3 regions of the Mesorhizobium sp. WSM4807 genome follow, and region 1 is predicted to be linked to each of the others. Evidence: predicted binding sites of a transcription regulator. Region 1 holds the regulator's gene; each other region holds the start of a gene.
The links. The regulator PhoB, encoded in region 1, activates phosphate uptake and scavenging genes when phosphate is short. The targets are predictions, from matches to a motif close to TGTCATNNANCTGTCAT.
Positions count from the first base shown of each region.

Region 2: ppk2 (polyphosphate kinase 2) is a predicted target of PhoB. The motif match lies at 2,143-2,159, and genes of this name have one in related genera.
Region 3: AC0L3N_RS24860 (alkaline phosphatase D family protein) is a predicted target of PhoB. The motif match lies at 2,066-2,082, and genes of this name have one in related genera.

Region 1 covers NZ_JBVVQY010000005.1:187,567-192,491, reverse strand. The annotation lists gene pstA (phosphate ABC transporter permease PstA) at 1-552, shown strand, start outside; gene pstB (phosphate ABC transporter ATP-binding protein PstB) at 565-1,380, shown strand; gene phoU (phosphate signaling complex protein PhoU) at 1,419-2,126, shown strand; gene phoB (phosphate regulon transcriptional regulator PhoB) at 2,143-2,832, shown strand; gene AC0L3N_RS08730 (ROK family protein) at 3,023-4,270, opposite strand; gene xylF (D-xylose ABC transporter substrate-binding protein) at 4,538-4,925, shown strand, end outside.
Region 2 covers NZ_JBVVQY010000004.1:301,274-306,198, reverse strand. The annotation lists gene AC0L3N_RS07610 (glycosyl transferase family 90) at 1-909, shown strand, start outside; gene AC0L3N_RS07605 (aldo/keto reductase) at 946-1,989, opposite strand; gene ppk2 (polyphosphate kinase 2) at 2,247-3,167, shown strand; gene AC0L3N_RS07595 (dihydrofolate reductase family protein) at 3,440-4,084, opposite strand; gene AC0L3N_RS07590 (HepT-like ribonuclease domain-containing protein) at 4,237-4,470, opposite strand; partial or broken gene AC0L3N_RS07585 (HepT-like ribonuclease domain-containing protein) at 4,463-4,588, opposite strand; gene AC0L3N_RS07580 (nucleotidyltransferase family protein) at 4,588-4,884, opposite strand.
Region 3 covers NZ_JBVVQY010000023.1:11,062-15,986, reverse strand. The annotation lists gene AC0L3N_RS24865 (hypothetical protein) at 1-169, shown strand, start outside; gene AC0L3N_RS24860 (alkaline phosphatase D family protein) at 419-1,993, opposite strand; gene AC0L3N_RS24855 (MFS transporter) at 2,274-3,557, opposite strand; gene AC0L3N_RS24850 (TetR/AcrR family transcriptional regulator) at 3,640-4,245, shown strand; gene AC0L3N_RS24845 (hypothetical protein) at 4,321-4,752, shown strand; gene AC0L3N_RS24840 (hypothetical protein) at 4,775-4,925, shown strand, end outside.

The sequences.
Region 1 (4,925 bases):
ACGATCATCGAAGTGAATATCAACAATCTGGCGGCGGTGCCTTCGATCGTCTTCGGCCTGCTTGGACTTGCCGTATTCCTGAATTTCTTCGGCATGCCGCGCTCAGCCCCGGTGGTCGGCGGCATGGTGCTGGCGCTGATGACCCTGCCGATCATCATTATCGCCTCGCGCGCTTCGTTGCGCGCCGTGCCGCCGTCGATCCGCGAGGCGGCGCTCGGCATCGGAGCGTCCAAGGTCCAGACCGTATTCCATCACGTCCTGCCGCTGGCGATGCCGGGTATCATGACCGGCACCATCCTCGGAATGGCGCATGCGCTGGGCGAAACCGCGCCGTTGCTGATGATCGGCATGGTCGCCTTCATTGTCGACATTCCCGGCGGCTTCACCGATCCCGCGACGATCCTGCCGGTGCAGATATTCATGTGGGCGGATTTCCCGGAAGCTGGATTCCAGCAGAAGACTTCGGCGGCGATTTTGATTTTGCTGCTGTTTTTGGTCATCATGAACGCCATCGCGGTGATACTGCGCAGGCGCTTCGAGCGGCGCTGGTAAGGAGTAGAGGATATGAACATCATGACGGAAGCCGGCGTTGAGCAGAAACTGAGCAGCGGAACCAATGCCCCTTCGATCAAGATGAAGGGCGAAAAGGTCTCTGTTCATTACGGCGAGAAGCGAGCTCTGTTCGACGTGGATATCGATGTCCGCGAGAACCAGGTGACGGCGTTGATCGGCCCATCGGGCTGTGGCAAGTCGACATTCTTGCGGTGCCTGAACCGAATGAACGACACCATCGATATCGCGCGGGTGAGCGGCAAGATCACGCTCGACGGTGAGGATGTCTACGACCCGAAAATCGATGTCGTCGAGCTGCGAGCTCGCGTCGGCATGGTGTTCCAGAAGCCGAACCCGTTTCCGAAGTCGATCTATGAAAACGTCGCCTACGGTCCGCGCATTCACGGCCTGGCCAGGAGCAAGGCCGAGTTGGACGGCATCGTTGAATCGAGCCTGAAGAAGGCCGGCCTGTTCAACGAGGTCAAGGATCGCCTGCTCGAGTCGGGCACCGGTCTCTCCGGCGGACAGCAGCAGCGCCTGTGCATCGCGCGCGCCATCGCCGTATCGCCGGAAGTGATCCTGATGGACGAGCCCTGTTCGGCGCTCGATCCGATCGCCACCGCCCGCGTCGAGGAACTGATTGACGAACTGCGCCAGAACTACACGATCGTCATCGTCACCCATTCGATGCAGCAGGCAGCGCGCGTGTCGCAACGCACGGCGATGTTCCATCTCGGCTATCTGGTCGAGGAGGGCGCGACCGACAAGATGTTCACCAACCCCGACGACAAGCGCACCCAGGACTACATCACCGGCCGGTTCGGCTGAGCGGTCCGGCGGCGAATTTCGAACACGAGGACAGTATCATGGGTGAACACACCGTCGCATCTTTCGACGAGGAACTGGAGCACATCGACAGGCTGATCCGCGATATGGACGAGCTCGCCGCCGCGATGGTCGCAGCCTCGATCCGCGCGTTGCTTGCATCAGACAATGCGATGGCGCAGCGCGTCGTCTCGGACGACGCCATCATGGATGCGCGGCAGCGCGAACTCGACGATAGTGCGATCACGCTGATCGCCAAGCGGCAGCCGATGGCGCAAGATCTGCGCGCCGTGGTTGGCGCAATCCGCATGGCCGGCGATCTCGAGCGCATCGGCGACCTGGCCAAGAACATAGCCAAGCGGGTCAGCGCAGTCGGGCAGAGCGCCACGCCGCGTAATCTCTCGCACGGTATCGACGCGATGGCGGATCTCGTTCTTGTGCAGCTCCGCGGCGTGGTCGAGCACTATGTGTCGCGCAATGCCGGCGCGTTGAAAGAACTGCGCGCCGACGACCAGAAGATCGACGTGAAATACACGGCGGTTTTTCGCGAACTCCTGACCTACATGATGGAGGATCCGCGCAACATCACCGCCTGCACGCATCTTCTGTTCTGCGCCAAGAATCTCGAGCGTATCGGCGATCACGTCACCAACATCGCCGAAAACGCCTACTATGTCGTGACCGGGCAGCAATTGCCGGCGGATCGCCCGAAGCTCGACGAAACGACGATGTCGGCGCCGGCGACATGACGGGGGTGACCGGTCGATGATCGCGCCACGCATCATGGTGGTGGAGGACGAAGAGCCGCTGGGCGTCCTCCTCCGCTACAATCTGGAATCCGAAGGCTATCAGGTCGAGGTGGTGACGCGCGGCGACGAGGCCGAAATCCGGCTGCAGGAAAACGTGCCCGATCTTCTGGTGCTCGACTGGATGGTGCCGGCGGTTTCCGGCATCGAGCTTTGCCGACGCCTTCGGATGCGCCCCGAAACCGAGCGGCTGCCGATCATCATGCTGACTGCACGCGGCGAGGAGAGCGACCGGGTGCGCGGCCTCTCGACAGGGGCCGACGACTATCTGGTCAAGCCGTTCTCGACACCGGAATTCATGGCCAGGATCAAGGCGCTGCTGCGCCGCGCCAAGCCCGAAGTGCTGTCCAGCGTGCTGAAGGTCGGCGACATCGTGCTCGATCGCGAATCGCACAGGGTCTATCGCAAGAAGAGCGAGATCCGGCTCGGGCCAACCGAATTCCGGCTGCTCGAATTCATGATGCGGCACCCGGGTCGGGTCTTCTCGCGCAGCCAGTTGCTAGACAATGTCTGGGGCGAGACGATCTACATCGACGAGCGCACGGTGGACGTCCATGTCGGACGGTTGCGCAAGGCGGTCAACAATGGTCGCATGCCCGATGTCATCCGCACCATCCGCGGCGCGGGCTATGCGATCAGGGAAGACTAGCTGATATCCAGGTGATGCCGGCCTGCGACCGGCGATTTCCTGCGCTTCCGGTACGTACCCAAAAGTACGCTCCGTTCCGGTTCTCGGAACTCACGCAGTCTGGTCGGCTCGCGCCCGTCTTCGAGCCGGCGCGGCCTGACCTGAATCTCAACACATCCCCAAGTTGCAATCCGTTCCTTGCCTTTCGGAGTCAGGCCACGTGCTTCCTGATCATGCCGGACTTCCCTTGTATGCCCGGCGCGAAAATCTCCTGGTCGACGAAGCTCAGCGCCCGCAAGGCGCAGCCTTCGCGGATCAGCGGCAGCTCGTTCGTCTCGGTGTCGAAGGAAATCGAACCCGAATGATGGCCGCCGGCGGTCTGGGCGATGGCCTCGCGCAGGGCCGGCTCGATCAGGTCGAAGGCGGCAGCGCTGGCGCCGACCATGGCGACCGGCGCCGGATCGATCAGCGCGAACAGGCTGCCGAGCCCGAAGCCGAGCGCTTCGCCGGCCTTGCGGTAGGCTTCGCGCTCCGGTCCGTCCGCCTGGCGCGCCCGGGCCGCCAGTGCCCGCATCTCGGCGTCGCTGACATCGGCGACCGGCTCTGCGTTCTCGCTCAATTGCCTTGCGTTGCGCCAGATGGCGTAGTTGCCGGCATAGGCCTCGACGCAGCCGCGCCGCCCGCAGCGGCAAAGCGCGCCGCCCGGCCGATGAATCATGTGGCCGAATTCGCCGCCCGAGGAATGGGTGCCGGTGAACAGTTCGCCCTTCAGCACCAGCCCCATACCGATGCCGTGCGAGAGCAGGATGGCGATGAAATCGTCGCGGTAGCGATCCGGCTCGCGCCAGCGCAGCGCCACGGCCATCATGTTGCAGTCGTTCTCCATGATGGCCGGGATGCCGAACTCGCGTTCCAGAATGTCGGCGAAGGCGATGTTAGTCTGCGGCGTGATCGGCGACCACAACATGGCGCGCGCATGCGAATCGGTGATGCCCTGGATCGCCAGCGCGATGCGGGCGACGCTTTGGACGTCGAGGTCGGGGTCTTCGATCCGGCGCCGCACGATGGCGACACATTCGTCGATCAGCTCGTCGCGCGACATGGTCAGCGTGTCCAGCCGGCGTTGTTCCTCGGCGACCACCTGTCCGGCATAATCGATGACAGCGACCGACAGGAAATTCAGCGACAACACGACCGCCAATACCGCAGCGGCTTCCGGATTGAGGCTGAGGCCGACCTGCGGTCGGCCGCGTTTCATCGAAACGGTCTCGCTCGCCTTGCTCTCGGTCAGGATGCCTTCCTGGATCAGGTCGGAAGAGATCGCCGATATGGTCGAATGGCTGAGGCCGGTGGTTGCGGCGATCTCGGTCCGCGACGGCTGGCCGGCCCGGCGTACCGCAGAAATCACCATGGCCCGGTTGCGCCGGCGCAAATCGTCATGACGGATTCCAACCGACATTCTTTTGCTTCCTCCCTATTGCCGCGGCCGCTCATGAATCGGAAGCCGTCGGTAATGTCCGACAAATAGTGGCAGAAGCAGCAGGCCCTGTCATTATTTATTCCGAGGCTCGAAATAAGTCGGCAGGGACATCAAAATCCATCGGAATTGATGTTGACAGCGCTTCGCGGTTGGACCAGTATTTTTTCGAGGCTCGAAAAAATAGGGGGCCTTTGTGCCGGCCTTCGGGCCAGTTGGTCGCGCCGTACGCGGCGCAGGGAGGATATCATGAAGAGATTCGCAGCCGCCATTCTGGCGGGGGTCGCCATGTCGCTGACGCTCGCGTCGGTCGCACAGGCCAAGGACAAGGTCATTGGCGTTTCGTGGTCGAATTTCCAGGAAGAGCGTTGGAAGACCGACGAAGCCGCCATGAAGACTGCGATCGAGGCAGCCGGCGACAAGTATATTTCCGCCGATGCACAGTCCAATCCCGGCAAGCAGTTGACCGATGTCGAGAGCCTGATCTCGCAGGGCGCCAACGCGCTGATCATCCTTGCGCAGGACGCCTCGGCCATCGGGCCGGCGGTGCAGAAGGCGCTGGACGAAGGCATTCCGGTCGTCGGCTATGACCGGCTGATCGAGAACAAGGACGTGTTCTATCTGACCTTCGACAACC
Region 2 (4,925 bases), on a different contig from region 1:
ATCGCACCGCAGGCGCTGTTCCGCCGCAGGCTCGCCGGGCTGCTCGAGCAGGCCAGGCTTTCGGACGGATCGGTCCGCGCGCGTCTCAACTATTACAACAGATTGCAGAAGGCTTTCGCGCCGAGCGCCGGGGCCGTGCCGGTCAGCCGGCTGCCGACAGACCGGAGCATGTATTACTACGATCTGAAGGAATTTACCCGCTACTTCGATCCCGATTTGCGCATCGACCTCGAATTCGGCGACGTCGTCGAAGTGCCTGCGATGCCGTCGATCGTCAAGGATCGGCCGATCGCCGGCGATAACAGGAACGGGATCCTGTTCAAGCTCAACAAGTTCCGCCACTTCCACATGCCCGCCGACGATGTTGCCTTCGCGGACAAGCTTCCGGTTGCGGTGTGGCGCGGCGAGCTCAACAACCCGATAAGGACCTTGCTTCTGGAGGCCGCGCGCGATCTGCCCTTTTGCGACGTCGGCACGCCCAAACCGACGGCAGCGCCGGAATATCGCAAGCCTTACCTGAGCATCGATCAGCAGCGGCGCTGTCGCTACATCATTTCACTCGAAGGCAACGATGTGGCGACCAACCTAAAATGGATCATGAGTTCGAATTCACTGTGCCTGATGCCGCCGCCGACATATGAGACATGGTTCGCCGAAAGCGAACTCGTGGCTGACGTTCACTATGTCCCGCTCGAACCTGATTTCACGGATCTTGCCGAGCGGGTGCAGTATCTCGAACGTCATCCGACTGAGGCAGAGCGCATCGTTGCCGCCGCCAACGCCTATTGCCGCAAGTTCGCCGACGAACGGGCCGAGCAGGCGATCTGCTTGCTCGTGCTCTACAAATATTTCGTGCTCAGCGGTCAGATCGAGCCTGATCCCGAGGTCTGGCGTTTTATCTCCGGCTAAGCCCGCAGCGACCTTCGACCTGATCCGGATCCGTAGTCAGACACCTTCCCGGTCAAGAACCAGATCGGCCGGACCAAACCGGTCCTTTGCCGTGAACTGCTGGTGCCAGTAGGGGTAGAGAACGGGCGGGCGGCTGACTGCGTCGAGGCGTGCGCGCTCATCGCTGGTCAGCACCAGGCTTGCAGCGGCGATATTGTCCTTGAACTGCACTTCGGTGCGGCCGCCGATGACCAGAGAGCTGACGGCCGGCCGGCCGAGCAGCCAGGCAAGCGCCACCTGCGCTGCCGACACGCCATGGTTGTTGCCGATATAGGCGAGCACGTCGACGATCCGCCATAGCCGCTCCTCATCACGGATCGGCGGTTCGGACCAGCCGCTGAGCTGGCGGGCGGTGGCCTGGTCGCGGTTGTATTTGCCGGACAGCAGTCCACCGGCGAGCGGGCTCCACACCAGCACGCCAAGCCCCTGGTCGACCGAGATCGGCAGCAATTCATATTCGGCTTCGCGTGCTTCCAGCGTGTAGTGGATCTGCTGGGTGACGAAGCGCGGCTGGTGCTGGCGGTCGCTGATCCCCAGCGCCTTCATCACTTGCCAGCCGGAATAGTTGGAACAGCCGACATAGCGGACCTTGCCCTGGCTGACGAGCGTGTCGAGCGCGGCGATGGTCTCCTCCAGCGGCGTCGTGCCGTCCCATTCATGCAGGAAATAGATGTCGATGACGTCGGTCCTGAGGCGCTTCAGGCTCTTCTCGCACTCGCGGATCAGATGGTAGCGCGACAGCCCTTCGTCGTTGGGACCGTCGCCGATCCGCATGCGCGCCTTCGAGGCGATCAGTATATCGCCCTTGCGCTTGCCGCCGAGCGCTTCGCCGATGATCTCTTCCGAAAGCCCATTCGAATAGACATTGGCGGTGTCGATGAGATTGATGCCGGCGTCGATGCAGAGGTCGATCATCCGGCGCGCCTCGTCGAGATCGGTCTTGCCGACCGCCGAAAATGCGCCGGCGCCGCCGAAGGTCATGGTGCCCATGGTCAGCGTCGAAACCTTCAGCCCGGAACGGCCGAGTGTGCGGTATTCCATGTCAGATCCTCACAATTGCGTTGAGAAGGGCTGCTTCGAAGGCTGCCCGAAAGAGCCTGGCATTTGTAGGACAATTCGCGCTGCTTGTCGTGCATGCCATGGAGGCTGATCGATCACATCTCACGGAGTTGGGCGACCGGCGGGCGGGCCGGCTGCAATAAAACCGTCATTGCCGGCCTGTATGCAAGTCGGCTCAAGGTGTTCGATCTTGGCCGGCAGGCCGACGCCGACACGGGCGTGCACGCGGAGCAGCATAAATGACCGAAGCAAAACAGAATTCTCCTGCCAAGGATTGGCTGGAGGCGGAGCTCGCCGACACGCTCGATGAAGACTACGAGCTGGAAATGTCGGAACCGGCGCTGTCGCTGGAAATCGCCAAGATCTACAAGAACGCGCATCCGCCCTCGATGGATCGCCAGCAATATTTTCGCAACCTGATCACGCTGCAATCCGAATTGATCAAGCTGCAGTCCTGGGTGGCTTACACCAGGAAGAAGCTGGTTGTGGTTTTCGAGGGCCGCGACTCGGCCGGTAAGGGCGGCGTCATCAAGCGCATCACCCAGCGGCTCAATCCGCGCATCTGCCGCGTCGTCGCCTTGCCGGCGCCGACCGAGCGCGAGAAGTCGCAATGGTATTTCCAGCGCTACGTGCCGCATCTGCCGGCAGGCGGCGAGATCGTGCTGTTCGACCGCTCCTGGTACAACCGCTCCGGCGTCGAAAGGGTGATGGGATTTGCCGAACCGGATCAGGTCGAAGAGTTTTTTCGCGACGTGCCGGAGTTCGAGCGCATGCTGGTCCGCTCCGGCATCACGCTGGTCAAATACTGGTTCTCCATCACCGACGAGGAGCAGCAGATGCGTTTCCAGATGCGCATCCATGATCCGATGAAGCAGTGGAAGCTGTCGCCGATGGACCTGCAGTCGCGCGTGCGCTGGGAGCAGTACACCAAGGCCAAGGAAGAGACCTTCGCCCGCACCAACATTCCCGAAGCCCCCTGGTTCATCGTCGAGGGCAACGACAAGAAGCGGGCGCGGCTGAACTGCATCGATCATCTCCTCAAGCAGATGCCTTATGAGGAAGTGCCGCACGAGGAGATCACGCTGCCCGACCGCGTCTTCAATCCCGAATACGAGCGCCAGGTATTGCCGCGCGAGCTGTATGTGCCGGAGAAGTATTAAGGCAGAGCTCCCTTCTCCCCGTCACTATACGGGAGAAAGATGCCGGCAGGCGGATGAGGGACGGCGCCAACCTCGACAGTTGAACTTGCCAAAGTCACTGCATGGGACCAAACTTATTTTGATGTCATATTGCCATTGGGGGTATTGTCCGGCAGAGTAATCATTGATCGATTGCGCCGCCCCTCATTGCCCTGCCGGGCATTTCTCCCCGTATAGTGACGGGGAGAAAGGGGCCTGTACCGAGGTTTCGCCAACAGAGCAGACGAAACGTCCTAATCGCGCTTGATGATCACATGCGTGGCATTCGGCGTTGCGACCTGCTCGCTGCAGCGGTAGCCGAGGCGGGGCATGTCGATGCCGGCAAAAAGATTCTCGCCTGAGCCGAGCAGCATCGGCGATATCGCAAGATGCATGTCGTCGACGAGCTTTTCCTGGAGATATTGCCGGATCGTGGCGACGCCGCCGCCGAGCCGTACATCCTTGCCATCAGCCGCTGCCTTCGCCTTTTCCAGCGCTGAGTGGATACCATCGGTTACGAAATAGAAGGTCGTGCCGCCGTCCATGACAAGAGGATCCCGCGGAAAGTGGGTGAGCACGAAGACCGGCACATGGTAGGGCGGATTGTCTCCCCACCAGCCTTTCCAGGTGTCATCGGGCCAAGGTCCACGGATCGGCCCGAACATGTTTCGGCCCATGATCCACGCCCCGATATCTTCGAAGCTGCGCGTCACAAACGTGTCGTCGGTATCCGTGGTCCCGCCATCTTCACCAGACATGTTGCGGAAGGTTCGGGTGCCGAGCATCCATGTGAGCAAGGCTTCCCCGCCGATGCCCAGCGGCTCTTTCAGGTCCTGGTCGGGACCGGCGCCGAAGCCGTCGATAGACAGGGTGAATGCGTTGACACGAAGCTTGGACATGAGTACCTCCCTAAACCGGTTTTGAAATGCAATCAGTTGTTTTTAGCTGGACTGATTGCGTTTTGCAAGCGGTACATCGCCGCCGAGCGGTGGGCGGCTCGTTGGGCCAGCCGCACCAGGACCACCGCCAAAAAAGGCGGTTGCAGCTGCAGTTACTTGCGCCGGGATGCCTCGAGGATGCGCTCGACAGCTAGGCGTAGCGGCGACAGACTATCTGTCACTACGGTCCAGACGATAGCGTCGGAAGTCTTGTGGTATTCGTGACGCAAAACATTGCCAATTCCACGGATCTGTTTCCAGGGAATTTTCTGGAGCAAGAGCGAGCAAATCGTCCGGGATGTGCCGGGTGGCTTCAGAAATGATCTCGATGCCGCGCTCCACGCCATGACGAAGCAGCCAGTCGTCACGAAAGTCATCCAGGGTCTTGCCGGCGGTGGCAGTGCTGATGCCATCCAATGCCGCTATGATCTCGGCTAGGATAGGCTCGATCCGGCGGACTGCCATCAGAATACGCGCACGGCCGATTGTTCGATCTCGGCCTTCAACATAGGATGAAGGCTGTCACGCGTGGTGATGTCGATTTCCGTTGACATCTTCTCTTCCAGAAATTGCTTGATCTCGACCAGGTCGATCAGAGAAAAGCGCCGCGCCGGATCATAGTCGATGAACAGATCAAGATCGCTGTCCGGCTGCGCATCGTCCCGCGCCGTCGACCCGAACAGATACAGCGAAGTCGCGCCCATGCCTTTGATGGCATCTGCGTTTCTCCGCAACCGTTCGATGACCTCATTCCTGCTCATAAATCCATTCTAGCGGATTGCAGCAAAATCCCAAAGCGATG
Region 3 (4,925 bases), on a different contig from region 1:
CCTGCCGTCCGATACGCGTTCGGCGGAGCAGTTGTTTGCCGATGCGCCCGATGGCGTCGACCCGGTGGTGACCGGGCCGGTCAGCGCCGCCTTCAAGCAGAGGCAGGAGGCTGCCAACTGCGACAGCGCTGTTTGGCCCGAAATTCCGACCGTTTGCTATCCTGACTGACGACTGCCGACGGCGGTCGTCATCCCGAGATACCGTTCCGCTGCGATCCTTCACGCCCCTCTGCCCTGCCGGGCATCTCCCCCACGAGGGGGGAGATCGGTCGTCGCCGCCGCTTTCGCCAACCTCCAACGTTGCAGGCGCGAGCGGAGCGCCCAAGCTGCCAATCTCCCCCCGTGTGGGGGAGATGTCCGGCAGGACAGAGGGGGGCGCTGTCCCGCCTGCGTTTTGGCCATTATTGAAGCCAGCCCCTCACGCCGACTGCACCGGGTCGAGCGTGACCTTGTAGAGTTCATTGTCGTCGCGATCCATCAGCCGCACCGTCATCTGTTCAGTGGCGCCGTCGATGTCGACGAGGCCGAAGAACTGCAGGCCGGCCGAGGGCGGCAGGTTCTGCCCCTGCTCGGCGGTTGGCGCCTTGATGAATTTCAGCTCCGGGCCGAAGGTCATGTCGAAATCATTGGGTCCATACGTGCCGGCATGGAGCGGACCCGAAACGAATTCCCAGAACGGATTGAAGTCCTGGAACTGCGCCCTATCAGGATTGTAGTAATGCGCCGCCGTGTAGTGCACGTCGGCGGTCAGCCAGACGGTGTTGGTGATACCGGCATTCTTTATATAGCGAAGGAGGTCGGCAATTTCCAACTCGCGACCCTTGCCCGGACCATTGTCGCCATTGCTGATGGCCTCGGCGCCGGCCTTCTTGGTGGCGTCGTTCCAGACGACGAGACCGAGCGGCATATCGGCGGCGATGATTTTCCAGGTCGCGTTGGAGGTTGCCAGTTCGCGCTTCAGCCACTTCGTCTGCTGTTCGCCGAGAATGCGCGATTGCGGCGTCACCGTATCCTGCATGCCGGGGCCGTTGGCGCCGCGATAGGAACGCATGTCGAGGAAGAACACGTCGAGCAGCGGCCCGTAGGCGATCTTGCGATAGACGCGGCCCGGTTCCGACGGCTCGTAGCGGATCGTCGTCATCTCGTGGAAGGCGCGTGCCGCGCGTGCCGCCAGCACATGGATGTTTTTTTCCGAGTAGCGGTCGTCGGCGCTCAGGTCCTTCGAATCCGACCAGTTGTTGACCACCTCGTGGTCGTCCCACTGGTAGAAGGTCGGGCAGATGGCGTTGAGACCCAGCACATGTCCGTCCATCAAGTTGTATTTCCACTGGCCGCGGTACTCGTCCAGGGTCTCGGCAACCTTGCGCTTTTCGTCGATGAGGACGTTGTTCCTCCACTTGCTGCCATTGGGAAGGTCGACCTCGTCCTTCATCGCGCCGTCGGCATAGATGGTGTCGCCGGAATGCAGGAAGAAGTCGGGCGTATGCTTGCCGATCGTGGCATAGGTCTTCATGCCGGTGTCGTCGATGCCCCAGCCCTGGCCGGCGGTATCGCCCGACCAGGCGAAACGAATGTCCCGCTTCGAGGCCGGCGCCGTGCGGAAGCGGCCGACGATCGGCTCGGAGACGGCGTTGATGTCGGCGAGATCGGCCGCGATCATGCGGTAGAAGATGTCCTGGTCGGAGGCGAGGTCGGTGAGCAGCCGCTTTACCGTGTAATCGCTGGCCGGCGACGTGTCGAGCGGCGCAAGACGGACGGCGTTGGCGAAATTTTCCGTCGACGACACTTCGAACATGACACGCGAAGGGCGGTCGGTGCGAGTCCACACCACGCCGCTGGCTGCGTCGACATCGCCCGACTGGATGCCATGGGTGAAGGCGGGCCGCTGATTGGCGCGCGAATAATAGGGAAGCGCGAGGCCCGATACGCCGACGAGGCCGGCGGCGCTCACGGACGTGACGAAGGCGCGCCGGGTCATCGAAATCTTGTTCATGGCTGTCTCCTGGATGGCGTTGAACGGCGCCGCCAAGGTCCAGCCTCAATGTTTCAGGCACATCTCGAAACCATGAAGGTTTTCTGACGATCAACAGGCTGGCGAATCTCCCCCCTTGAGGGGGAGATGTCGCCGAAGGCGACAGAGGGGATCGGTTCGACCGGGCTCGGCCCCCTATCGCAGACGCAGGAGGTCGGCGCTCCACGCAAGACGACCCCCTCTGGCCGCTTCGCGGCCATCTCCCCCTCAAGGGGGGAGATTAGCGCTCAGCCTTCACAGCTCAAGCCGCCTGCGGTTTCGGCTCGAAGGCCGGACGGCTGGTGTTGATCAACAGCGAGATGCAGGCTGCGGCTATTGCGGTCATGCCGGCGATGAGGAAGGCAAGCTCGTAATTGCCCTGCAATTCACGCATGGTGCCGCCGAAGAAAGCGGCCGCCGCCGCACCCACCTGATGGCCGGCGACGATCCAGCCGAAGACGATCGGCCCGCTGCGATCGCCGAACGCCTCGTTCGACAGCCTGAGCGTCGGCGGCACGGTGGCGATCCAGTCCAATCCGTAGAGCACGGCGAAGATGATCAGGCTGGTCGACGAAAAGCCGGAATAAGGCAGATAGATCAGCGACAGGCCGCGGATGCCATAATAGACGCCGAGCAGCTTGCGCGGATCGAAACGGTCGGTGAGCCAGCCTGACAGCGTGGTGCCGATCAGGTCGAAGATGCCCATCAGCGACAGCAGGCCGGCGGCTTGCACTTGGCCGATACCCATGTCGCCGCAAAACGCGATCAGGTGCGTGCCGACCAGTCCGTTGGTGGTGAAGCCGCAGATGAAGAAGGTGGCGAACAGATACCAGAACACGCGCGTGCCGGCGGCACGGCGCAGCGTGCTGAGCGTGTGCGTGAGGAAATTGCCCTGCGAGGCCGGCGGAACCGGCGGCACATCGTCGGCGTCCGCACCGTAGCGTACCATGCCGATCGAAGCCGGACGCTCCGGCACCAGCAGCCAAACCAGCGGCACCAGGCAGGCGGTGGCGACCGCAATGGCGATGGCGACAGGCTTCCAGCCGCCCCACTGGGCGAGCGCGGCGAGCAGCGGCAGGAACACCAGCAGGCCGGTGGCGGCGGAGGCCGACATCAGTCCCATCACCAGGCCGCGATTGGTCTTGAACCAGCGATTGACAATGGTGGCGCCGAGCACCGTGGCGACCGCGCCGGAACCGACACCCGAAAACACGCCCCAGGTGAGAAGCAGGTGCCACGGCTCGGTCATCAACAGGCTGAGCGCCGTTGAGCCCGACATCACCACCAGCGACGCCAGCAGCGTGCGGCGCAGCCCGATCCGTTCCATCAATGCCGCGGCAAACGGCCCGGTCAGGCCGTAGAGGAAGATGCCGATCGCCGCGGCGAGCGAAACGAGGTCGCGCCGCCAGCCGAAACTCTCCTCCAGCGGCAGCATCATGACAGCCGGCGCCGACCGCAGGCCCGCCGCGATCAGCAGGCAGAGGAAAATGACGGCAACCACGACGAAAGCGTAGCGCTGGCCAAACGGGCGGGATTGGACTATCATGTTACTGACCGGTACGTTGCTATTGCACCGAGGTATACGTACCGATCGGTAACATTGTCAAGCAGGCAACACCGTGTCGAGAATCAAAAGCATTGAACCAGCGATCAAAGCGGATGGAGTAGCACCGCCGCGCGCCGGCGAAAAAATCCTTCGCGTTGCCCGCGACCTGTTCTACCGGCAAGGCATCAGGGCGATCGGCGTCGACGAGATCGTGCGGCGGGCCGGCGTCACCAAGCCCAGCCTCTATCGCAGCTTTCCCTCCAAGGACGAATTGGCCGCGTCCTATCTCCGGCAATACGACCTCGAGTTCTGGGCCCGCTTCGACGCGGCAGTGGCTGCCCATCCCGGCGATCCGCGCGCGCAGATTGCCGCCTTCCTGACCCGCATCGGCAAGCGCACGCAAAAACCCGACTATCGCGGCTGCGGCATGACCAATGCGGCCGTCGAGTATCCCGAGCACGGCCATCCGGCCCGCGTCGTGAGCGAGGCCAACAAGCGGGAATTGCGGCGACGCCTGCGCGCCATGGCGGCGGCAATGGGTGCCGGCGACCCCGATACGCTGGGCGACGGGCTGCTGCTTCTGATCGAGGGCGCCTATATCAGCGGCCAGCTGTTCGGTGCCGGCGGACCGGCGAAGTCTGTAGCCCGAAACGCCGACCTGCTGATCGAAGCGAGCTTGAAGAAATAGACCTCTTGCGGTCCTTTCCAGCCGGAAGCAGTATGGCCGTCACGCTCGTAGTCTGTTGATAATTGCGGTACCGACTTGAACCTTGCTCGAACGTTTTTAGACGACCTCGAAAAGATGTTCCTGCTTCATTACCTGAGGCGGGGGAGCTCGGGCTTAATTGGCGAGCAAGAGAAAAGAGACATTCGGACGGTCCTTGACCTGAACGAGTATACGGTCAAGGAAGCCGTACTGCGCAGAGTTGTCTTCTTAATACTCATATCATCGATTGCGGCGTATTTCTTCGGCAAGGCCCCTGACTTTAACCAGATGGCGAACATCTTAACTGCATCGATATCCGCGTCTGCTTTGGTGTTTTTATACCTGGATGTCGCTGTTCCCGTAGTCCTACTTGCAGTCAGCGCGTCGCTACTGGCAATTTGCTGGATGGACTACCAAACGTTCGTTATGGCCACCTGGTTTTCTGCGTTGTATGGTCTGTATTTTTTTGCAAGGCTTAGATCCAGGTAGCTGGCCAGAGGGGATTTCCGCCGTGCGTGTTTCTTTGATCCCGCTTGCGCTCGCCGGCCTCTGTCACGCCACCCAGGCCGGCGACATTTCCAGCGCCTACACCGATCTCGACTGGAAGAAGGACTGCGTGACCTACGCGCAGGCGGAAGAAGACGAAGGCGACTGGGCCAGTC